Regions from separate parts of the Shewanella sp. GutDb-MelDb genome, predicted to be linked through region 2. Evidence: predicted binding sites of a transcription regulator. Region 2 holds the regulator's gene; the other holds the start of a gene.

Region 1 (12,400 bases), on a different contig from region 2:
CGTCATGCAAAAGACCCGACACCCATTATTTGCCAAGCGTCATGGGAAGGCACTATAGGCTTTGCTCCGCAGGGTGAAAATGGCCATGGGTACGACCCTATATTTATCCCCGCTGAACACCAATGTAGCGCCGCCGAGCTTAGCAGTGATGAGAAAAACCAGTTAAGCCATCGTGGTAAAGCGCTCGTTTTGCTTATTGCTGCAATGAAACAACAAGGTATCTTTAACTAATGTTAATCCTGCCACCATTAAGCCTATACATTCATATTCCTTGGTGTGTACAAAAATGCCCCTACTGTGATTTCAACTCTCATGGTCAGAATGGCGAGTTGCCACAAACTGAATATGTAGACGCGCTTATTGCCGACTTAAAACAAGATCTTCAGTATGTTCAAGGCCGACAGTTACACACTATTTTTATTGGTGGCGGCACGCCCTCTTTGTTTGACGCAGCGCAAATACAACGCCTTCTCGTTGAAGTTGATAAACTTATTAAGTTTAAAGACAATATAGAGATCACCATGGAGGCTAACCCTGGCACCTTAGAGCATGATGATTTTATTGCCTACCGCGAAGCGGGCATCACACGTTTGTCTATCGGGGTGCAGAGTTTTTCCAGCGACAAGCTGAATTTACTCGGGCGGATCCATGATAAGACAGAAGCTGAAGTTGCGGCACAAAAAGCAAAAGTATCGGGTTACCAAAGCTTTAATTTAGATCTAATGCATGGTTTACCGAACCAGAGCTTTGATGAGGCTTTAGCCGATATTGAAACCGCTGCTGCATTGGCACCGCCACATCTATCTTGGTATCAACTGACTATAGAGCCCAATACGCTGTTTCATTCCAAGCCACCTCAACTGCCTGACGATGAAAAACTATGGCAGATTTACGAGCAAGGGCAAAAAAGGCTTGCCGAGCTTGGTTACGTTCAATATGAAATATCTGCTTATGCTAAAGAAGGCTTCCAATGCCAACATAACCTTAACTACTGGCAGTTTGGCGACTACTTAGGTATAGGCTGTGGCGCACACGGTAAAATTACTCAGCCAAGTGAAAATCAAATTTTGCGTACCGTTAAGATTAAGCACCCTAAAGGTTACCTTGCTGCAGATAATTACACCTCTGATGTCACTATCGTTGCAGAGGAAGACAGACCGCTTGAGTACTTAATGAACCGTTTAAGGTTAATGACACCTATCCCTAAAGTTGAGTTTGAACAACGTACCGGGTTAGATCGAAAAGTATTAACGGATGGAATTGAGCAAGCTTGTGCTAAAGGATTAATGACTCAAAGCAGCGACCATTGGCAGCTAACGCCCAGAGGCCATATGTTTGTGAATGACTTATTGTCACAATTCCTATAAACCTTTGAATAGATTAGTTATAACTAAATAAAATAGCTTGATAGACACATTTTCTAACACTTAGATCAAAACATTAACTCTAGGCTTCTTTAGGATAACAATCATAATTCTAAGGAAGTCTAAAAATGCCCATAAAAACAAAAATAAGTTTTATCGCCCTGTCCCTTTCAGTTTGCTTAAGTTCCGCAGTATATGCAGCACCATCACCAATCAATTATGCAAGTCCAAGTGAACCTGTCGCTCAAAAAGCCAATAGTGAATCTGAAAAAGCCAATGCGCTGTTTGAAAGTATTTTCATGGAAAACGTATTAGCCAGCCCTATATCACAAACCTATTTAGGCATAAAAACAGATTACGATAAATGGGATGAGATGAGCGACGCAGCAACTGATGCTGACTTAGCGCGTACTAAAAAGCATTTAACCCAACTAAAAATGCTCAAAGTAGCTAAGCTTGATAGGCAGACAAAGCTTAGCTACCAGCTACTAACACAAAAGCTTGAGCAAGAGATCAAAGACGATCAATGGCGTTACCATAGCTACCCAGTTAATCAGATGTATGGTGGCCATTCACAGATAGCTTCCTTCCTCATAAACCAACATCAGATCAGCGATATAAAAGACGCTAAAGCCTACATTAGCCGCTTAAATGGCGTGTCAAAGCGTCTTGCTCAACTGCAAACCACATTAGAAATACGTGCAGATAAAGGTATTATCGCGCCTAAATTTGTATTCCCATATGTCATTTCCGATAGCAAAAACATCGTTAAAGGTGCACCTTTCGATGAAGGCGAAGACAGTGCTTTATGGGCTGACTTTAAGCGTAAAGTCAATACGCTGTCGATTAGTTCAGCTGAACAACAACAGCTTCTCTCAGCAGCAAAAGAGGCATTAGTCGATGAGGTTAAACCGGCATACGACAAACTTATCAGTTATCTGGTTAAGCTTGAAACCAAAGCAGATACTCGCGATGGCGCTTGGAAATTACCTCGGGGTGAAGAGTATTATAACAATGCTTTAGAGCGCACAACGACGACGCATATGAGTGCCAATGACATTCATAAGTTGGGACTTTCTGAAGTAGCTCGAATTCAGAATGAAATGCGTGACATTATGAAGAAAGTTAACTTTGAAGGTAGCTTACAAGCATTCTTTACCTTCATGCGTGACGACCAACAATTCTATTATGCCGATACCGATCAAGGCCGTCAGGCCTACTTACAAGAAGCTATTTCACTCATTGATACCATGAGTAGCCGTCTTGATGAAGTGTTTAAGGTAAAACCAAAAGCACCAATGATTGTTAAGCAGGTCGAAGCATTTAGAGAAAAATCTGCCGGTAAAGCCTTCTATAACAACCCTTCACCAGACGGAAGTCGTCCGGGCACCTACTACGCTAACCTTTATGATATGAAGGCGATGCCAAAATACCAGATGGAAGCTCTTGCTTATCATGAGGGAACACCTGGTCATCATATGCAGATAGCTATCGCTCAAGAGCTTGAGGGTGTGCCTAAGTTCCGTAAATATGGCGGCTATACTGCTTACATTGAAGGATGGGGATTATACAGTGAGTACTTCCCTAAAGAGATGGGCATGTATGCAGATCCATATTCTGATTTTGGTCGACTAGCGATGGAGCTATGGCGTGCATGTCGCCTCGTGGTTGATACAGGTATTCATGCTAAGAAGTGGTCACGTGAAGAGTCAATAAACTACTACGTGTCGAACACACCCAACGCCGAGTCTGACGCCGTTAAAATGGTCGAAAGGCATATTGTGATGCCATCACAAGCAACCGCCTATAAAGTCGGTATGCTGAAGCTACTTGAACTAAGAACCAAAGCACAAACAGCGCTAGGTGATAAATTCGATATCAGAGATTTCCATACTGTAGTACTGCAAAATGGCCCAGTGCCTCTTGATGTACTAGAAAGTGAAATCGACCTTTGGATAGAGCAGAGTAGCTAAAACAAAGCGGTTACTGTGATATGCACAGTAACCTATTTCACTTAAAAGAACGCATTAAAAAAGCCACTTATGATAGTGGCTTTTTTATGTCATCTAGAACGATAAGCATTATCTAACGGCTTTCAAACTTTCACTTATGCGAGTCAACAGATAAAATTGCTGGCTACAGATAGCATTGAACCACTTAACAGAAAAATACCCCGGTAAAAGCCGGGGTAAACCAAAACTAGGATGATGGTTTGAAGGCTAGCATTGTTTTAGTTCTTACACTTCAGCCAGCATTGAATCAAAACTGCGTTAAGCTGATCTGTATAGCACAATAAAGAGGGGTCATTCTCAACTCTGCTATAGGACTCAAATCATTTTGAACCAACTGGCTCCAATTGTATTAAATTAAGAACAAACTGCAACCTAAACAATAAAAACCAGCATTAGTAGCCACTAAATTGGCACTGACTAAACAACGGCCAGTGCAACTTAACCATCTGATTTGAAATACTTTATATTAACTTACAACTAACAGAGATAAACATTGTTCTAAATATAAAACAATGTTTTCTATATTTACTTACGTTTTGCATACAATTCTTTATATGGGTCATCCCAATAAGGTGGGCTACCGATATGATCTTTAATGAAATCGATGAATGCGCTGACCTTTGGTGCTAAATGTTTACGTCTTGGATATACGGCTTGTAAAGGCAGATGATTGGTCAGTTGCCACTCATCAAGTAATGGCACTAACGTGCCCTGAGCAATTTCATCTTCCAATAAATAACTGGCAAGATAAACCACACCTAAGCCACTCACTGCTGCTGTTTTTAGCGCAGGTGCATTATCGACTCTAAAGTTGCCCGATACGCCTATCTCACAATAATCATCGCCTTGCTTAAACTGCCAAACACTATGCTCATGCCACTCACCTTGATAAACAAGACAGTTGTGATCGACCAGCTGTTCAGGTCGGTTTGGCATACCATGTTGCTCAATATAAGAAGGAGAGGCTGCCAATAAGAACTGACATTTCATCAGTGGTCTTGCAACCATGCCAAGAGGTAACTGCTCAGACATCGTCAGTAATAGATCTAAGCCTTCACTGACTACATCGACCTTGTGGTCAAGGAGGCTGACTTGCAGTTCAAGCTCCGGGTGTCTTGCCATAAATTCTGGTAAAGCAGGAATGATATGCATAGTACCAAAAGACTGTGAGATACCCACCTTCAAGACACCACGAGTAGCATCATTTAGGTTATGTACGCTGGCAACAGCCTGATCTGCATCTCTTAGCAGCTCTTCACCTTGCACATAGAGCAAATGACCTGCTTCAGTCAAACTTAAACTACGAGTAGTACGCTGAATAAGTTGAACGCCAAGCTTATGCTCAAGATCTGCGACCTGAGTACTCACTTTTGACTTAGATATTCCTAACTTTCGTGCCGCAGCGCTAAAACTGCCCGCTCGAGCTACATGAGTAAAAATTGCGATTGGTTCTAAAAGTTCTAACATGTAAATCGCCTTAAGGTGTTTACGAGAGTAATAGTACTTCCATCGCTAAGATAAGCCACCAAGGCCAACAATACCTTATAGAGCAATACCTTAAGAGAATATATGTACGCTAGCGTAGAGTGATGATTATTCAACCAAAAAGTGGTTTTTGTTTTTATTCTTAGAAGTATACCAAAAAAAACTTAGAACTCATCATATATGTACTTTTGTACTAGCATGTAGTGAGCATTCATACTGGCATACAGAACAATAGGATAGCGTTAGATAAGAGGATACAGAGTCAGTTTCGCTTGCTGCTATCGATTTAAGGCACGGTCAGTTAAGACGTTAGCATAGGGGAAAAACGAAAACCCCTGCACAAAGGTGGGATGCAGGGGTTGTTGCAATTTAGCTCAGCAACACAAGAACTATTTTTACCAAGGAGTTTTGGATCTAAAAATAACGATTAATGTTTACTCACGCATTTCTTTGTTTGCCGTCGCTATCAAAGAGTACTTTGCTAATTCAGGTATTTGAGTGTGTAGCTCTTTCTCTAATACCACTAAAGACTTAAATCTCTTACAGAGCTTTTCACCACGAATTTCAAGATCTTGTGCTTGCCCTTCCATTTGCAGCTCTATGTCATCGCCGATTGATTCCATTTTGGTTGAAAATGACTCCATTTTCTGCTCAAACGAACCGCCTTCACCCGACATCATTTCGCTTCCTAGCGTCATCACCATAGTGCCGATAGAGTTTTGGGCTAGCTGCTCCATCTCTTGCTCAAACTCTTCTCCAAATGCATTTTCAAGCGAAGACTCGGTTGCACCAAGGTAAAATGTGTCACCATGCTGATAGGCCACATTTTCAATGCGCTGTTGCAAACCATCCATCATTTCATCAATTTTAGCGCCAGTTGCATCACCTAACAAAGGAGTCAATGCCATACTCACCGCTGTCGAAGCCATTGCTACGGCATCATTAACAAGCTCGATAACCTCGGGAATTTGAGCAGAAACCTCATCGGCGTATTGGTTTACCAATGCTTGCTGCTGTTTGTTAAGCGGTACTTGTTCACCATTGACAAAAAGCTTATTCATTTCAATTCTGTACTGTTCTTTACCGACTTCACTTACGGTCAATTTTTTCGGCTCAACGGTAACGTCGTAATTTAACGATACTTCACATTCATTTTTAAAGTGCTTATCTGAATCTTCATTTGCATTAACTATTTGCACACTAGAGGCTGACAGTAGTACAGCGGATACACCAACAGAGGTAAGTAGTCTTTTCATTGCTTTAGTCCTTTATCGCTTTGTTAATATCATGTTATATAGAATAGATAATGCACGTAACATGCCAAAGAACATAAGTCATTATTATAAAAGGATTAGTGGAATTAATGGTGTGACTTTATTGATAATAAGATAGGAATAATTAGCCAATACTACGAACTATTGGCTAATTATTACATTAGCAGATGAGTTAAAGCAGGAAATTAAAAAATTGAACGACCAAGCGTTTGGCAAAGTGTCTCTAGCGCGGCAGTTCCAGCAAGAGAGTTACCATTAGCATCGAGTTCCGGTGACCATACACAAACAGACATATCCCCTGGAATAACGGCAATAATACCTCCGCCGACGCCACTTTTTCCGGGCATACCAACGCGATAAGCAAACTCACCAGCGCCGTCATATAAACCCGAAGTGGCTAACAAAGCATTTAACTGCCTAGTTTGTACCGGTGTGATCAGTTGTTTTCCTGCGAGGTTTTTACCTCTGTTAGCGAGGTATAACATTGCTTTAGACAGATCAGCACAACTCATTCTCAAAGAGCAATAATGAAAATAACTCTTAAGAACGGTATTAACGTCATTATTAAAGTTACCGAACGACTTCATCAAATAAGCGATAGCAGCATTACGCGCACTGTGTTGATATTCAGAATTAGCAACGACTTTGTCGTAACCCACTCTTGGATTGTCACTGAGCTCACGTACAATTTCTAACATTCGCTGCTTTGGCGCACCTAACCGACCTTGCAACAGGTCAGCAATGACCAAGGCACCCGCATTAATAAATGGGTTTCTCGGTAGCCCTTTTTCTAACTCAACTTGCACTAGAGAATTAAAAGATTGTCCTGATGGCTCTTTACCAACACGTGACCAAATTTCAGGCTCTTCGTAATGCATTAACGCCAGTGTTAAGCTAAATACTTTTGAAATACTTTGAATTGAAAAGGGCTCGAGATAATCTCCAGCCCCTATCGTGACACCATCTCTGGTGGTCACGGCTATACCCAGTTTATTAGCATTTACCTCAGCAAGAGCAGGAATGTAATCTGCAACTTTACCCTTACCTAAAAGAGGTCGTACTTTCTTCACGACCTCCTCAAGTAATGCCAATTCAGGCATTAGCTCCACCAAATATCGTATAGCTCACCGATTTCGACATCTGCAACAGGTTGGCCTTCGAAGAAGGTTTTAACTGCAGCTCGGTCTTCATCTGTACATTTACCGATATCTTGAGTAGCAATAATACCTTCCCACTCTTTATGTCCGCCGCCATGGAACCCAAGATCTCTAGGTTCAATAATTGTCTCGATGAACTGATCAACAATTGAATCAATCTGCTCTTCAGTTACAGACTCATTGAAAGTCCAGTTTGTATCGAATCCAAACTCTTGAAACTCATCAACGCGTAACTTTTTACGTAAACGACGACTGCGATTAGCTGCCATGGTGGAACTCCTCAATGGTGATAAATAAAAACTAAATTAACGAACTATATAACGCTTAGACACGCTCAAACATAAGGTCCCAAACGCCATGACCTAAGCGATGACCACGTGCTTCGAACTTTGTTAGCGGACGATGTTCAGGACGCTCAACAACATCACCTGTCGCCGATTGGTTTTTATAACCAGGCGCACTGTTCATGACTTCTAACATGTGCTCACTGTAGTTTTCCCAATCTGTCGCCAGATGGAACACGCCACCCACTTTAAGTTTGTTGCGGATAAGCTCAGCAAAAGGTGCCTGTACTATTCTACGCTTATGATGACGTGTTTTGTGCCACGGATCAGGGAAGAATAACTGCAACCTTGCCAAACTTGCATCAGCAAGGCTGTTTTCTAACACTTCAAGCGCATCATGATGATACACGCGCAGGTTAGTCACCCCAGCTTCTGCCGCGATAGACAAACAGGCGCCAACACCCGGCTTATGTACTTCAATACCGATAAAGTTTAACTCTGGAGCCGCTTTAGCCATTTCAACTAATGAAGCGCCCATACCGAAACCGATCTCAAGCACGGTGTCAGCTTCACGACCAAAAACCTCGACTAAATCGATAGGTTCAGGCGTATAATCTAGGCCCATGGCTGGCCATTGTTGCTCCAACGCTTGTGCTTGCCCTTTTGTAAGGCGGCCTTCTCTTAATACAAAGCTTCTTACTTTGCGAAGGTATTTACCTTCTTCATTGAATTCAGCGGTTGTTACTTCGCTCATTTTCGCCCTCGCTTAAGATAGCTATTAATTTTAAAAGAAAGGCATTATCCAAAGTTAGACCTTTAGCGCAAGCCTTATTGACGCAAAATTATACCCATTATTTCAGTTTGTGCGAGTTACAGAGCTACTTTTACAAAAAATACTCGATTAACGGGTCAATCTAGCGCTATTTCACCAGGCTCCCTCACGTTGACAGCAAAACCGGCCCCCTTATCAATGAACAACTGCAACTTGTTTAAATCGCCACTGGTAGTTACACTGCGGCGATGAAAACTACCCCACTCTTTTCAGACCGAATTATTAGTTGGTACGATGTCCATGGTCGTAAGCAACTCCCCTGGCAGCAAAGTAAAACCCCATATAAAGTATGGATATCAGAGATTATGTTGCAGCAAACCCAAGTTGCCACGGTTATTCCTTACTTTGAAAAGTTTATCGCGCGCTTCCCAAACATCGACACTTTAGCGTCAGCAGACCAAGATGAAGTGCTGCATCACTGGACTGGCTTAGGTTATTACGCCAGAGCACGTAACCTTCATAAAGCCGCCCAACAAATAGTTGAGCAACATCAAGGTATTTTCCCTGTCGATTTTGATGACGTACTGGCATTGCCAGGTATAGGTCGCTCGACAGCTGGTGCCGTTCTGTCGTTATCGCTTGGATTAAATCACCCCATCCTTGATGGCAACGTAAAACGTGTGCTTGCAAGGCATGGCAAAATCGAAGGGTGGCCTGGCAAAAAACCGGTAGAAGATAAACTTTGGCTGCTCACGCAGCAATTAACGCCAAACGTAGAGATTCAAAAGTATAATCAAGCAATGATGGATATCGGCGCAACAGTATGCACTCGCTCTAAACCCAATTGCCCAGCTTGCCCCGTTGCAATTGACTGCCAAGCTCAACTCTCGGGCCGCCAGCTGGAATATCCAGGTAAGAAGCCTAAAAAAGTCATTCCGGTAAAAGCTGCATGGCTACTGGTATTAGAGCAGCAAAATAATGTCCATTTGCAAAAACGCCCACCGAGTGGGATTTGGGGTGGACTTTGGTGTTTTGCTCAATTTTCGACTAAAGATGAACTAGACGAGCATTTGAGCAATCAAGCGTACGATATTAGTCATCGCGAGGATTTGGTTGGCTTTAGACACACCTTTAGCCATTTCCACCTCGATATTCAACCCGTTTTAGTATCAATAAACAAGATTAGCGATAACCAGATCATGGAACAAGACTCCTCTGTCTGGTATAACTTACCTCATCCACCTAAAGTTGGTTTAGCCTCAGCGACTGAGCGGATTCTAGCGAGTTTAGGTTCTGTATTAAATAAGGAGTAATCATGGCTCGCACAGTAAATTGCGTATATTTTAAAAAAGAAGCTGAAGGCTTAGGATTTCAGCTTTACCCTGGTGATTTAGGCAAGCGTATTTTCGACAATGTGAGTAAAGAAGCTTGGACGCTTTGGCAATCAAAGCAAACCATGCTTATCAATGAAAAGAAACTCAACATGATGAATGTCGATGACCGAAAATTCCTAGAAGTGCAGATGGTTAACTTTCTGTTTGAAGGAAAAGATGTCGAGATCGAAGGCTTTGTTCCTGAAAAAGACGACGAATAGCACATATTAAAAAAGCGCCGAAAGGCGCCTTTTTTTTATGGCTTACAACGTAACAATACGATTACTGACGCATACCTTCAACGACGAGGTTTAAGCTAACGTGAGAAGATGCTGGGCCTAAATCCATTTTAATGTCGTAATCTTTTAGCGCAAATTCAGTGCTACCGGTAAATCCAGCACGATATCCGCCCCAAGGGTCACTTCCCTCTCCTATTGCTTTTGCATCAATCGCTAATGGTTTGGTTACACCGTTTAAGGTGAAATTCCCCTTTAGTACAAAGTTACCATCACCTTTATCCTCAACCGAGGTAGATTCAAACGTCGCAGTAGGAAATTTTGCAGTATTTAAAAAGTCCGGACTGCGTAAATGTTTATCACGTTCAGCGTGGTTTGAATCGATACTGGTTGTATTAATGGTGACATTGACCTTTGAATCTGCAATCTTGCTTTGATCAAATGAGAAGTCCCCTTCAAAAGTATTAAAACGACCTGCTACGAAGCTATAACCTAGATGGCTTACCCTAAACTCTATAGAGGCATGAGCACCTTCGGTGTCGATGACGTAATCTGCTGCTTGTGCCGTACTCGCCATCATCAACGTTGTTGCCAATGCCGTTGCCAATAAACCCTTTTTCATTGTTATTTTCTCCATATAAAGATTAGTCATTTTTAATTTTGATTATTCTGAGTAGTGTTGAATCTTTATCGATAAAGTGATGTTTCAATGCACCAAGTGCATGGATCAGCACTAAACCGATTAAACTGTATGCTGCGTATTGGTGGATCACGCCGGCGATATCGGCTTGGTCTTCCATAAATACCCCAAGACTGGGTATTTCAAACCAATTAAATACCCATATACCTCGATCGTCAGCGGTAGAAATTAAGAAACCGCTAACCATAATGACAAGCAGGAGCAGGTATAAAACACCGTGCGCTATATGGCCTGCACTTCTCTCCCACCTTTTATGACTGGCTAAACTCTTTGGGTTGGGAGTGAACATTCGCCAGAATATTCTGCTAAGCGTCAGCAATAACAATATTAGCCCAACGCTTTTGTGTAGATATGGCGCCGTTTTGTACCATTCACTGTAATAAGTTAAATCAACCATCCAAAAACCAACGGCAAATAGGCCTATAACGGCTAAAGCAGAAAGCCAATGAAAAAGGATAGCGACTAGGCCGTAAGACTTTTTTGTATTTAAGAGCATTACGCCCCCTGAATTCATAAGATGAAATCATCATACATTCTATTTTAGGATATAAAATCAGCAAATATTGACCTTTACATTCTATTATTTCGAATGGTATTGCTTTTAACGGCACACATAAGCCTCACTATGCAGTGAGGTTTACGTTACTAGCGAAATAATGTGCCTTCTGCCACACCGTCAGTAATGCAGCTATTGTTCTTTTATTTAGAACTGCACACAAACTAAGCGAACAGTCACGCTAATAACAAAAAGCCCTTGCAGGATAAATCTCTGCGCTATAATATACGCGCACTCCAAACGATACAGGCTTTCAAAGCTTAGTTTGAAGTAACAAATCTAACGCATATATTTATATAGCTTAGTTGCCCGAATAGCTCAGTCGGTAGAGCAGAGGATTGAAAATCCTCGTGTCCCTGGTTCGATTCCGGGTTCGGGCACCAACATTTTATAATGAGTTTTTCTGTGTAAAGAGATAACTTATTAGCAAGATAAGCCGGCATAGCTCAGTTGGTAGAGCAACTGACTTGTAATCAGTAGGTCCCGAGTTCGACTCTTGGTGCCGGCACCATACAAACAAAAAAGCCACTCAATAGAGTGGCTTTTTTGTTTTCTAAACCTTCATTTTCTAAGCCTATCCCGTCCTCAGATAAGTTGACACTTTAGACCCCGATCCAGCAAATACCATCAATAGTAAGCATCCGCAGCTGATATTGAATATCTCGCTCCTCCACTACTCTTTTAATTAGTCGTGATATACAAGCAGAATAAGGCTAACTGTAGTGGTCAACTAATTAGGTGGCCAAATTAACTATGCCACTACAAACTCACCTATAAACAAGCTCAAGAGCACCACTGCATTGTTTTTCTAGACTAATTAATCAGCAAAATAATAGCTTATAGTGATATTTTTGACTGTACGGCTATTTGTTAGGCAGTTATCGAAAAAAGCACTTGCGTGATTTAAAGCATCGCTATAATATACGCGCACTCCAAACGAGACAGGCTTTCAAGGCTTAGTTTGAAGTAACAAATCTAACGCATATATTTATATAGCTTAGTTGCCCGAATAGCTCAGTCGGTAGAGCAGAGGATTGAAAATCCTCGTGTCCCTGGTTCGATTCCGGGTTCGGGCACCAACATTTTATAATGAGTTGTTTAACTTATTAGCAAGATAAGCCGGCATAGCTCAGTTGGTAGAGCAACTGACTTGTAATCAGTAGGTCCCGAGTTCGACTCTTGGTGCC
Region 2 (12,400 bases):
TATACGACTCAATCTAATACTACTTTATAGGTATGCTCATTTTATGCCAAAACAAACCGCTAGAATAATCACTTGCAGATCAAGTGTTTGTGGTTTTTGGTTGTTGTGTGTCAGGGTGATATAAGTGGCGTTGGCTACAAATGAGGGCATACTTGCGCGATTTTGGTGCGCAGACTTAGCAATTGTCAGGATTTTATATCGTGTAAGCTGTACGATTTTAGCGCGCTTGATTTTGTAGCCATTGTCTAATAATTGCCTGCTTATATACTGTTAACAAAATAACTCGATATGTTGTCGTCTTCACTTGGGTGAAGACAGTTAGGAGTAATGTTTATGAGTGTTAAGCACGGCGGAATTATCGCAAGCTGTCTGGTTGCAGCAGTGTTCGTTTCAGGTTGTCAGACAACCAATCCATACAGTAATGAATCCCAAAATGGTAAAGCGACTAATGGTGCATTGATCGGTGCACTTGCTGGTGCGGTCATTGGAGTTGCCTCTTCAAGTAAAAGTGATAGAGGTAAAGGTGCTTTAATTGGCGCTGCATCAGGGGCTGCCCTTGGTGGTGGTATTGGTTATTACATGGATGTACAGGAAGCTGAATTGCGTCAGCAACTGCAGTCATCTGGTGTCAGTGTCACCCGAAGTGGCGATAATATTATTTTGAACATGCCAAACGATGTGACTTTTGGTGTCGATCAAACAGATCTAAGCCAACGGGCGCAGCAAGTGTTAAATAGCGTCGCTTTGGTGGCGTTAGAATATGATGAGACCAAGCTCAATGTGATGGGTCATACCGATAGTTCTGGTGCTGCATCTTATAACTTGAGGCTGTCGCAAGTCAGAGCGAGTGAAGTCGCTAGCTACTTGATGAGCCGTCAGGTTCCATCAGCAAGAGTGGTGTCTCATGGCGTGGGGGAAGAAAGACCTATAGCAGGCAATGGGACTAAAGCGGGCAGAGCAGACAATCGCAGAGTTGAGATAGTACTTAGCCCACTAAGCTAACTAGTGTCTTTATTCAGATAAAAAGCCACCGACTCGGTGGCTTTTTGCTATTCATTAATTGCGACTTTTTGTCTGGTGGCGTTAATTTGTGAGTGATCCATTTCAACAGTTTTAAAGCCCCTTTTGCTGATGGAGCCTTGGCTGTTGTTTTTTGCGAGTAAATGCTTTTTGATCGGCGGCATCGTTATATACACCGATTGTACCTTCAGTACTTACTATGGAAATTATCATGAAAAAATGGATTGTAGCCTCGTTATTAATATTGCCACTAACGGCAACCGCTGCGCCGATAGAGATGCGCGCAGCGGGCAGTTTAAAAAATGCCATGTCAGATATTGTTGCGGCTTATCAGTTAGAGTCGAAGCAGGCTGTTAATACCGATTTTGCACCCTCAGGTCTACTCAGAAAGCGTATTGAAAAGGGTGAGACTGTGGATGTGTTTGCGTCTGCCAATATGAAACATCCACAAACCTTACAAAATGACGCACTGGCAGAAAGTGTGGTGATGTTTGCACAAAACCAAATGTGCGCGTTGACGCAAGCCAGTGTTGAAATTGATGATGACTTATTACAACAGATGCTCAGTAGTGACGTTCGTCTTGGCACGTCGACTCCTAAAGCCGATCCGTCTGGTGATTACGCGTGGAAGGTTTTTGCAAGGGCTGATGCATTAGTTGCTGGGGCGAAAAATAAATTAGAGAACAAAGCATTACAGCTAACGGGCGGTGAAACCAGTGCTAAAGCACCTAGTGGCCGTAATACCTATGGTTGGGTGATGGAAAATAATCGCGCTGACATCTTTTTAACCTATTGCACTAATGCCGTTCTTGCACAAAAAGAGGTGCCTAGCTTGAAAGTGGTACAGCTGCCCAATGAGATAGCGGTGGGAGCAGATTATGGCTTAGTCGTGTTAAAGGCTGCACAACCTGATGCCTGGAAACTAGCAATGTTTGTGTTATCTGAAAAGGGCCAAACAATCTTAGCGAACTATGGTTTTAAAGCGCCACTCAAACGATAAACACAACAAGCTCTGCGTGAAGACTGATGAATACTAAAAGACCGCTTTCTAGCATTAGCTAAAAGGCGGTCTTTAGTTTATTCAACTTTCTTTAAGCTACTTTATCAGGAATACGGTCGCCAGTCCTAAGAAGGCAAATAAGCCGATAACATCAGTCACTGTGGTTAATACCATGCCGCCTGCAAGCGCTGGGTCGATGTTCATCTTTTTAAGCAATAACGGAATACTTGCGCCAGCAAGGCCTGCAACCGTCATGTTGATGAGCATAGCTCCACCAATCGTTGCTCCCAAGGTAATGTCACCTTTCCAAGCCCACACTGCTGCAAACACAAGAACGGACCACAGCAAGCCATTCAGAAAGCCAATGGCAAGCTCTTTGCCAATAAGCCACCTGGAGTTACTTTGACCAATTTGACCTAGGGCGATACCACGAATGACCAGCGCTAAGGTTTGATTACCTGCAACACCGCCCATACTGGGAACAATGGTCATTAAAATCGCGATAGTGGCAAATTGCTCTAATGTTCCTTCGAACATATTACTCACCGATGCTGCGAGCAGCGCGGCAAACAAGTTGACGGTTAACCACAGTGAACGGCGAAAGGTACTTTTGAGTACAGGACCAAAGGTATCGGTATCATCATCCATACCTGCCATACCCATCATCGAATGTTCGGCATCTTCTCGAATAACATCGACCACATCATCAATGGTAATACGGCCAAGCAACTTGTTATCATCATCAATAACGGGGGCAGAAACCCAGTCATGACGCTCAAACAGTTGCGCCACTTCACTGTCGGACATACCCACGGGAATAGCTTCGAGATCGGCGGCCATGATCTCTCTAATCGATGAATCTGGATTACAGGTGAGTAGATCGGCAATGCGCACACCGCCGAGTACTCGGTCCTGTTTATCGACCACATACAGCATATCGGTTGCGGCTGGCAGTTCGCCGCGAATTCTCAAATAGCGCAATATCACATCGATATTGACGTCGGGTCTTAGGGTTACAGTATCGGTATTCATGATACTGCCAGCAGTATCATCGGGATAAGAGAGCGCCTGCTCAACCCTGACACGGTCTTGGGCACTCATCGACTGCAGCACTTCATTAAAGATGCTGTCTGGTAAGCTTCTAAGAATGTAGGCTAAGTCATCGGTATCCATGCTTTCAGCCGCTTTAGCGACGCGCTCTGGACTCATTTGGCGAATAAGGTTGTCTTTAAGCTCTTCGCCTAACTCATCAAGAATTTCACCTGTGTGCTCTTGGTCAATCAATTGCCATAAAACTTGGCGGGTGCGGGGCGGCGAAGATTCGAGAATAAAGGCGATATCGGTGGCTGCCATATCCTGCAACATATTGCGGACATGAACAAACATCCCGCTACCTAATGCTTTATTTAGCTGATTGAGGCGTTGGTCTGTTGTTTCGTTGTCTAAGACTTCAATCGGCATGGGTCCCTCGCAGGGTCTTTTAAAAGGCGCTTATCATAACGTAAGTAAAGGGGGATAAATAACAAATATTAGGAAAATGGACGGACTAATTATCTTCGTCGAATTTGGTATTGATCAAATGACATATGGCATCTAACGCTGGTTTTGCATCTGGGCCGTTGGCGAGAAGCTGTATGGATTTACCCATTCCAGTTTCTAACATGAGTAAGCCTAGTACACTTACCGCTGAAGCTTGCTTTTCACCTTGAATAATAGTGATTTGGGCATCAAATTCTGAGGCTAAAACCACCAATTTTGTTGCCGCTCTGGCATGTAGCCCGAGCTTATTGCAGATGGTGACTTGCCGTTCAATCGTTGGCATTTTTTAACTCTCTATGGCTAGAAGTGACTTTATGTCGGCCTTTTTTGAAGTGTTCAGCGAGTCGTTCTGTGACATAAACAGAGCGATGCTGGCCACCAGTACAACCAATAGCGATAGTGAGGTAGCTGCGGTTGTTACGTTCTAAATCGGGTAACCAAGTCTCCAATAAATTCTCGATCTGCCAGATAAACTTATTGACTGTAGGGTGCAGATTTAAAAACTCTTGCACGGGTTTATCGAGCCCTGTCATGGGTCGGAGATCCGGCTCCCAATGTGGATTTGGAAGAAATCGAACGTCAAACATAAAATCAGCTTCAGTTGGCATGCCATGTTTAAACCCAAAAGACTCAAACTTGATCATCAGCTCTTTATCGACGTTGCCTAATAAGATCTCACGTACTTGGTCATTGAGATCGTAAATATTGAGGGTAGAAGTATCAATATAATGGTCAACGATCTTAGCGAGCGGTTCCAACTGGCGCCCTTCAAGCTGAATTGCTTCTTTTAATGAAATGTTTGCATGAGACAAAGGGTGCAGACGACGAGTTTCGTTGTAGCGCTTGAGGAGCACTTCATCGCTAGAGTTTAAAAAGAAGCTCAATAACTCCACGCCTTCTGGCAAATTGGTCAGATGCTTAATCCATTCGTTCTCTTTTTCTGGCATGTTGCGGATATCAACACTAATAGCGACTAACTCTGAGTTACCAGAAAGTTGTTCAAGCAGGGTGCCCATCATTGGCAATGGTAGATTATCGACACAATAATAGCCGAGATCTTCTAGCATTCTTAACAGTACTGATTTGCCTGAGCCGGAACGACCAGAGACTAGAACGAGTTTCATCTTTTCACTACCTAATAAAAGTTAGAATTAATGTTTTATAAATGTATACGGGGTGTACAAGATTATAGATTAACTTTTTTCTGGCTTAAAGCAATAGCTTAGGCTAGTTGGTAATAATAAATAATATTGCTGTAATAAATGCCTAGGTCGTTAAATCTTACTGCTTGTATATCGGTAATCTCTAGCGACTTACGGACTTGAGTCCGTCGAGATAGTTGCACTTTTAGGTTTGTTTTTACCGCAGTTTATACATCATTTTGGCGAGGTGGGACGATACGGAGGCAATGCAGTTTAATTATTCTCCACAAATAGCCTATAACACGGCAACAATAGCTTAGGAACACTGGTTTAAGTGTTTCTAAGCTATTCCTACAAGAGTGTGTAAGCGTTTCTCTTTGCTCATGTCTTGTACTTCTTGAACATCAAAAAATGCGTAAAAACTAAGCTCGACAGATCAGAAACCTCTCACTATTGAGTGATTAAGTCGTATAACTCAGATTCACTCTTACTTTTTCTCAACTGCTTCACGATCGCTTTGTCGTTAAGCTTTTCTGCCATTGAAGACAGCGTCGCGAGATGTTGCTCACATTGATCTGCGGGCACTAACAGGGCAAATAATATATCAACCGGTTGCTTATCTATCGAGTCAAAAGATATCGGTGTTTCACATTTGATTAATATGCCCAATGGATGGTCAATATTAGCCAATCTCCCGTGAGGGATTGCTATACCGTTGCCTATACCTGTGCTACCCATTTTTTCGCGAGCCAACAGGCTTTCGAAAATCTCTTGTGAAGAAAGGGTAGGGTACTGGGCAGCGGCAATATCGCTGATGAGTTCCAGTACTTTTTTCTTACTGCCCGGAGTGGCACAGGTAGTGCATTCCGGCTGCAGGATGGTACATAGTTCCATCGTTAGTGTTTGGTCAGCTTCTCTTTGTGTTTAATAACCTGACGATCTAATTTGTCGATCAGGGAGTCGATTGCGGCGTACATGTCCGCATGTTCCGAAGTGGCAAAAACTTCACCTTTTTTCAGGTGAATTCGTGCTTCGGCAATCTGTTGCATTTTTTCAACATTCAATATGACGTGCACATTATTGATCTGATCGAAATGACGTTCAAGCTTTGTAAATTTTTCTTCAACATAACTGCGCAGTGACGCAGTGATTTCAATGTGATGCCCAGTAAGGTTAATTTGCATAGAAAGATTCCTCCAAGTGTCTAATTTTAGTTATAAACTCTTGCGTTGGTTTGAGGGCGGGATCATCATTGCTTCGCGGTATTTCGCGATGGTACGTCGAGCAACTTTAATCCCCTGTTCTGCCAACAGTTGCGCCATTTTGCTATCGCTTAATGGTTTCTGTTGGTTTTCAGCTGCGACTAACTTCTTAATAAACGCTCTAATTGCTGTTGATGAGCACTCTCCACCGTCGTCGGTTCCGACATGACTAGAGAAGAAATACTTTAACTCGAAAATACCTCTAGGGGTATGCATATACTTTTGTGTGGTCACCCTTGAGATAGTGGATTCATGCATCTCTACGGCTTCAGCAATGTCGTTGAGTACCATAGGTTTCATGGCTTCATCACCATATTCGAAAAATCCCTGTTGGAACTTCACAATACAGTTGGAGACTTTTAGGAGGGTCTCATTACGACTCTCAATGCTTTTAATAAACCATTTAGCTTCTTGTAAGTGACTACGAATAAATTGGCCATCTGCTTGATTTTTTTGGCTACGAGCCATCGAAGCATAGTGTTGATTGACGTTGATTTTTGGCATGTAGTCGGGGTTGAGTTCAACCACCCAACGGCCTTTCTTTTTTGTCACTGAAACGTCGGGGATCACATATTCGTCTTTACTTCGCGTGACTGCTAGGCCCGGTCTTGGGTTCAAGGTTTGAATAAGCGTGATAGCATCACGCAGGTCATCCTCTTTGAGCTTAGTCTTACGCATCAATTGCCTAAAATCACGTCCAGCAATCAAATCTAAGTAATCTTTAATGAGCAGGCGAGCATTGTCTATATGGGGTGTTGTTTCTGCATATTGAGCTAATTGGATAAGCAGACATTCACTGAGATCTCTGGCTGCGACGCCGATAGGGTCGAAATGCTGCACGCGTTTGAGTACGGCTTCCACTTCGTCTATCTCGATCTCTGGATCGCCCATTGCTTCAAGAATATCTTCACAATTCTGAGTAAGGTAACCTCGCTCATCAACCGCATCAATAATGGCGGTGGCAATCGCTAGGTCATTATCAGAAAAAGGCGTTAGATTTTTCTGCCATTCAAGATGTTCGTATAAACCTTCAGTGGTTTCGCCTTGGAATGGCATATCATCATCGCGCATTCCGCCGGAGCTTGAATTCGAAGACACGGTATAGACTTCATCCCAAGTAGTATCCATTGGGAGTTCATCTGGCATTGAATCTTGCGTTAATGCATCAGAGGTGTCTACCGCAGCGCTATCCTGCTGTGGATCAACATCTGTGTTACTGCTGTATTCATTGTCGCTATCCGACTCTGAATAGCTGTCAGAGTCACTGGTGGTTCTATCTTCGTTGCTGATAGGCTCGCCATCGGATTGCTCTTCATCTAATTCAAGCAGTGGATTAGAGTCTAATGCTTGCTGGATCTCTTGCTGCAGCTCTAAAGAGGACAATTGCAAAAGGCGAATAGCCTGCTGTAATTGTGGAGTCATAGTTAGCTGCTGACCCATTTTGAGCTGGAGTGACGCTTTCATCTTACCGCTATTCCCTACACTGTAATTAAACGTTGAAGCTCGGTGATTTGACGAAGAGAGCTTAAAGAGTCAACACTTTGATTGTATTCATATACTTAGCTAATGCTATACAATTAAACCCGCATACTGTGGGTTAACTATAGCCTGAATTGTTCACCTAAGTACACTGCTCGAACCTGCTGATTATCTAATATCTCGGCAGGTGTGCCTTCTGCAATCAAATTTCCGTGACTTACGATATAGGCATGTTCACAAACGTCCAATGTTTCACGCACATTGTGGTCTGTGATCAACACCCCTAAGCCACGGCTTTTTAACTGTTCAATAATCTTTTTAATATCGATAACCGATATTGGATCAACGCCGGCAAAAGGTTCATCGAGTAGAATAAACTTTGGGTTGGCTGCCAGTGCTCGAGCGATTTCAACTCTGCGGCGTTCACCACCTGATAACGCCATGCCTTGGCTATCGCGGATATGGGTGATGTGAAACTCTTCGAGTAGGTGTTCAAGTTGCTCTTCACGCTGCTCGTTATTGATATCTTTGCGAGTCTGTAATACTGCCATGATATTGTCACGCACTGAGAGCTTTCTAAAGATGCTTGCCTCTTGTGGCAAGTAGCCAATGCCTTTACGTGCTCGGAGATGCATTGGGTCTAAGGTTAAATCATCGTCATCGATTAAGATCTGACCCTTGTCGCTCTGAACTAAACCAACAACCATATAAAATGTTGTGGTTTTACCTGCACCATTAGGACCCAATAACCCAACAATTTGCCCTGTTTTGACCGTTAAACTCACATCTTGAACAACGGCTCGGCTCTTATAACTTTTCGCTAAATTGCGTACGGTCAGCGTTTTTTGGGTCATTGCTGTTCCTGCTTTTTAATGGGTGCGGCTGGGGTTTCAGGCGTCTCTTCTTGATAAGCTTCAGGCTGAATGATAGTGATCACGCGATCATTACCTTTACCTGTACTTTCTGCGACTAATTTTTGTAGTCCGATATTGTACTTGATGCGGTTACCCGTGACTTGGCTGCCCTCTTGCTCCAAGGTTGCATTACCTAACAAGGTTAAGGTTCTTGTTGCCAACTCATAACGGATCTCTTTCGCACTTGCCATCGCCGGGCGGCCATCTTCCATCATTTGGGTATATGTCGCAGGATTACCCGTAGCCACGAGTATTTTTCCTGAGCTCGCTTCTTTGGAGAACACCCGTAATTCATCAGCCTTCATTTTAATTGAACCCTGAGTCACTTCTACAGGACCAAAAAAGATCACCTGATTATTTTTTATATCAGCTTCTTGGCTGGCAGCAGCAATTTTAACTTCTTGCTTTAAGTCATCGACTTGCGCGTAGCTACTAATGCTAAGCAGACACAACAGACCTGCAAGTATTGATTGATTGTATTTCATAACTTCCTTCTACTCCGCTATTGGGTTGCTAGCATGAGTGAGTATATTTGTTTTTTGAATCGCTTACTTAACATCGTAGATCCCTTCGACTTGACTGATCAACTTTACACTTTGGGCGTTAAGATCAGCATAAAGGCCTGTTCCCTGAATCACAAACTCATTACCAGTGACGTAAATGATTTCATCAGAGGTCATAACCATCGTCTCTAGATCAAGCTCTAAATAGGAGGTAGACAATGTTTGGATCGGCTCTTCTGGACTAATAGAATCGATAATAACATTGTTTTCCAATGAGACCTTACCGGTTAAATTGTTATGGGTTCCTTTAGCCGCGGTTAAACGCCATTGGGCTTGACCATCATCGGGATAGATCAAATAAACCGGGTCAGTGAAGTAAGTCATACTGGCTTCTTCAAAGTGTTCCATGTGCTTGGCGGTGACTTTGCTATTAATGAGACCCGCTTCATTGTATTCAGTGCTGCGCATATCATTGATGATGTAGTTAGGGCGTTCGCTTATATCAATGTCTAACGTTTGGTCGCTTTTTTTAGACTGCACTTGCCAATAAAGGATCAGTGCGGTGCCAAATAAAGCGATAATCGCTAGGGTGACGCGATTCATATGCTCATCCCGTGAGCCGACTCAAACTTACCTTGGCTAAGTAATAACAAGTCTGTGAGCTCTCTAAGGGCGCCATGACCACCATTAATATGAGTTGTCATTAAAGCATGTTGCTTCACGTAAGGGTGGCCATCAGCGACGCAAACCGATAAACCGACCTCTTTCATCACCGGCAAGTCGACCATATCATCACCTATATAGGCAACTTCATTTGGATTGACATTGTAAAGTGCTAATAACTCATTGTAGGGGCTTAACTTGTTATCAACGCCTTGATAAATATGAGTGACGCCGAGTGCTGTCATTCTATCTTCGACAATTTTTGATTTTCGACCAGTAATAATCGCCACGTTAATGCCGCTAGAAAGAACAGAGCGAACACCGTAACCATCTCGAGTGTGGAATGTTTTAAGCTCTTCGCCGGAGTTGCTCATATAGACTAGGCCATCGGAAAATACGCCATCTACATCGCAAATAAGCAGTTTGATTTTGCTGGCGGCTTGCCAAACATCATCGCTAATCGGGCCATAGAATCCCTGTTTAGACATGTTAAATAACTCCTGCTTTCACCATGTCGAGCATGTTAAGTGCGCCGACAGGTTGTTGCTGTGAATTGATGACTATCAAACCATTAATGTTTTTCTCTTCCATCACTTTTAATGCTTCTGCTGCAAGTACATTATCAGTAATGGTGACACAGCCTTTAGACATAACTTCAGCAATGGGGGTGGTACGTAAGTTAACTTCTGCATCAATCACTCGGCGTAAGTCGCCGTCGGTGAATATACCGACTAAAGTGCTTTTCTCATCGACAATGGCAGTCATGCCTAAGCCTTTTTTAGATATTTCGTAAAGCGCATCGGTAATACAGATATCATGCTTTACCAGCGGCAGCTCATTGTCTTTATGCATTACGTCACTGACTTTTAAGAGTAGCTTACGCCCTAAAGTTCCACCGGGATGAGACAGTGCAAAGTCATCTTTAGTAAACCCGCGAGCTTGCAGTAAAGCAACCGCTAATGCATCGCCCATCACCAAAGTGGCCGTCGTGCTCGATGTTGGCGCTAATCCCAGCGGGCAGGCTTCTTCGGGCACTTCAATACAAAGGTGCAGATGGGCTAGCTTTGCCATGTTGGATTCCGGCTTGCCTGTTAACGAAATCATCGGCAGCCCCATGCGCTTGATTACTGGCATTAATGTCAGAATCTCACTCGATTCACCTGAGTTAGAGATAGCAAGGACGATATCGTTTTCGCTTAATACGCCTAAATCACCGTGACTCGCTTCACCTGGATGGACAAAAAATGCAGGCGTTCCAGTGCTGGCTAATGTGGCTGAGATCTTATTACCTATATGGCCTGATTTGCCCATTCCCATAACGATAACTTTGCCGGTGCACTGCAATATTAATTGGCATGCTTGGGCAAACTCATTTGAGTCTACATATTGGTAAAGGTTATCGAGTGCTTTTTTCTCGATATCAATGACCTTGGTGCCCCACTGGCGTAGCTGCTGTTCATCTACCATTTCTTGGTCTCTCTCTAATTTACTGCTTTATAGGTCGCATTCATATTTAAGATAGGAAAAGTAACGCTTGATACGCGACAAATGTAATGAGTAGAACAACGCCATGCCAAGGCTTTAGTTGCCTAGCGCGTCCGCTCAATAATATCAGTATTGCAAGCGCACTGCTCGTTGCAAGTACCATGTAGAAATCTCTCGTGCTTGCCGCGGCATCGACGGCACCTGGCGCGATAATGCCGGGTATGGCAAGTACCGCTAAAATATTAAATAAGTTTGAACCCACAATATTACCGATGGCTAAATCATCCTCTTTTTTCAACACGCCAGCAATACAGGCTGCAAGCTCAGGAAGACTGGTACCCACGGCAATAATCGTCAGTCCGATGACTAAGTCAGAAAGGTGATAAGCCTTAGCAATGCCTACAGCACCTTGAACCATCCAATCGGCTGAAAGAGGTAACAACACCATGCCGATGACAAGCCAAAAAATCGCTTTCTTGGTGGGGACATTTGAGGGAACCTCATTATCGGCATCAATGGCTAACGCATCGCGATTATTATTCGTCAGACCATGCCAAATTAGGTAGCCCATTAATGCGAAAAAGAGCACTAAAAGAGACACGCCTTCAATTCGGGTTAAAAAGCCGTCATATAAAAAGTAACCCACAATGACGGTGGCGGCTAACATTAAAGGGATTTCACGTTTCAGCGTTTGTGAACTGACGGAAATAGCCCCGAGTAACGCTGTAATACCTAGAATGAGTGTGATGTTAGCTATATTGGAACCGAGCACGTTACCAATGGCTGTATCTGTCATGCCTTCCATTGACGCGGTGGCGGCAACAAACATTTCTGGTGCAGAGCTGCCCATAGCCACAATGGTTAAGCCTATTAACATTGGTGGAAGGCCTAAGTTGCGTGCAAAAGCTGCCGCACCGTATACAAACTTATCTGCGCTCCAGACTAAAGCACTTAAGCCAGCCACTAACAAAAATATATTAAATAACATCGATTCTAGGTATTTGAGGATATAGCCGCGTATTTTCGCTGTAATTTAACAAAAATGAAAGTATTGAGACGAGATAGTGTTGATTTGGTTGTACCTGATTGTTCAATTACGTACAATTTCTCCCTTTCCAGTACGGAAAAATGGATGTTTCTTAATTTGAATGCAGGGCTCATGCATGACTCAAAACCATAACTCATTGGTCGAAATCCAGAATATGGCCTTTAGCCGCGGCTCACATGTCATTTATGAAGACATCAGTCTATCGATCCCTAAAGGCAAGGTTACTGCAATAATGGGACCTAGTGGCATAGGGAAAACCACCTTACTGAAATTAATCGGTGGTCAGCTCACGCCAAGCAAAGGCAAAGTACTTTTTGATGGCATCGATGTGCATCAATGCAGCCG

Evidence for each region. The regulator sigma-54, encoded in region 2, starts transcription at its own class of promoters, with help from an activator protein. The targets are predictions, from matches to a motif close to GTTGGCACGNNNNTNGNNT.
Region 1: CXF82_RS11460 (YggN family protein) is a predicted target of sigma-54. The motif match lies at 6,168-6,186, and genes of this name have one in related genera.

Annotation. Positions count from the first base shown of each region.
Region 1 covers NZ_PJBM01000224.1:9,688-22,087, reverse strand. Annotated here, with positions in the region: gene rdgB (RdgB/HAM1 family non-canonical purine NTP pyrophosphatase) at 1-231, shown strand, start outside; gene hemW (radical SAM family heme chaperone HemW) at 231-1,367, shown strand; gene CXF82_RS11470 (DUF885 domain-containing protein) at 1,493-3,337, shown strand; gene CXF82_RS11465 (LysR family transcriptional regulator) at 3,902-4,843, opposite strand; gene CXF82_RS11460 (YggN family protein) at 5,296-6,117, opposite strand; gene glsB (glutaminase B) at 6,321-7,235, opposite strand; gene CXF82_RS11450 (50S ribosome-binding protein YggL) at 7,235-7,561, opposite strand; gene trmB (tRNA (guanosine(46)-N7)-methyltransferase TrmB) at 7,617-8,330, opposite strand; gene mutY (A/G-specific adenine glycosylase) at 8,597-9,661, shown strand; gene CXF82_RS11435 (oxidative damage protection protein) at 9,664-9,942, shown strand; gene CXF82_RS11430 (YceI family protein) at 10,004-10,579, opposite strand; gene CXF82_RS11425 (cytochrome b) at 10,602-11,153, opposite strand; tRNA gene CXF82_RS11420 (tRNA-Phe) at 11,521-11,596, shown strand; tRNA gene CXF82_RS11415 (tRNA-Thr) at 11,649-11,724, shown strand; tRNA gene CXF82_RS11410 (tRNA-Phe) at 12,217-12,292, shown strand; tRNA gene CXF82_RS11405 (tRNA-Thr) at 12,332-12,400, shown strand, end outside.
Region 2 covers NZ_PJBM01000241.1:6,532-18,931, reverse strand. Annotated here, with positions in the region: gene CXF82_RS15530 (YiaD family glycine zipper/OmpA-like lipoprotein) at 334-1,002, shown strand; gene CXF82_RS15525 (molybdate ABC transporter substrate-binding protein) at 1,232-2,020, shown strand; gene mgtE (magnesium transporter) at 2,117-3,481, opposite strand; gene CXF82_RS15515 (HPr family phosphocarrier protein) at 3,567-3,842, opposite strand; gene rapZ (RNase adapter RapZ) at 3,829-4,683, opposite strand; gene ptsN (PTS IIA-like nitrogen regulatory protein PtsN) at 5,152-5,595, opposite strand; gene hpf (ribosome hibernation promoting factor) at 5,598-5,885, opposite strand; gene CXF82_RS15495 (RNA polymerase factor sigma-54) at 5,916-7,427, opposite strand; gene lptB (LPS export ABC transporter ATP-binding protein) at 7,565-8,296, opposite strand; gene lptA (lipopolysaccharide transport periplasmic protein LptA) at 8,293-8,841, opposite strand; gene lptC (LPS export ABC transporter periplasmic protein LptC) at 8,905-9,462, opposite strand; gene kdsC (3-deoxy-manno-octulosonate-8-phosphatase KdsC) at 9,459-10,010, opposite strand; gene CXF82_RS15470 (KpsF/GutQ family sugar-phosphate isomerase) at 10,012-10,989, opposite strand; gene CXF82_RS15465 (calcium/sodium antiporter) at 11,036-11,995, opposite strand; gene CXF82_RS15460 (ATP-binding cassette domain-containing protein) at 12,171-12,400, shown strand, end outside.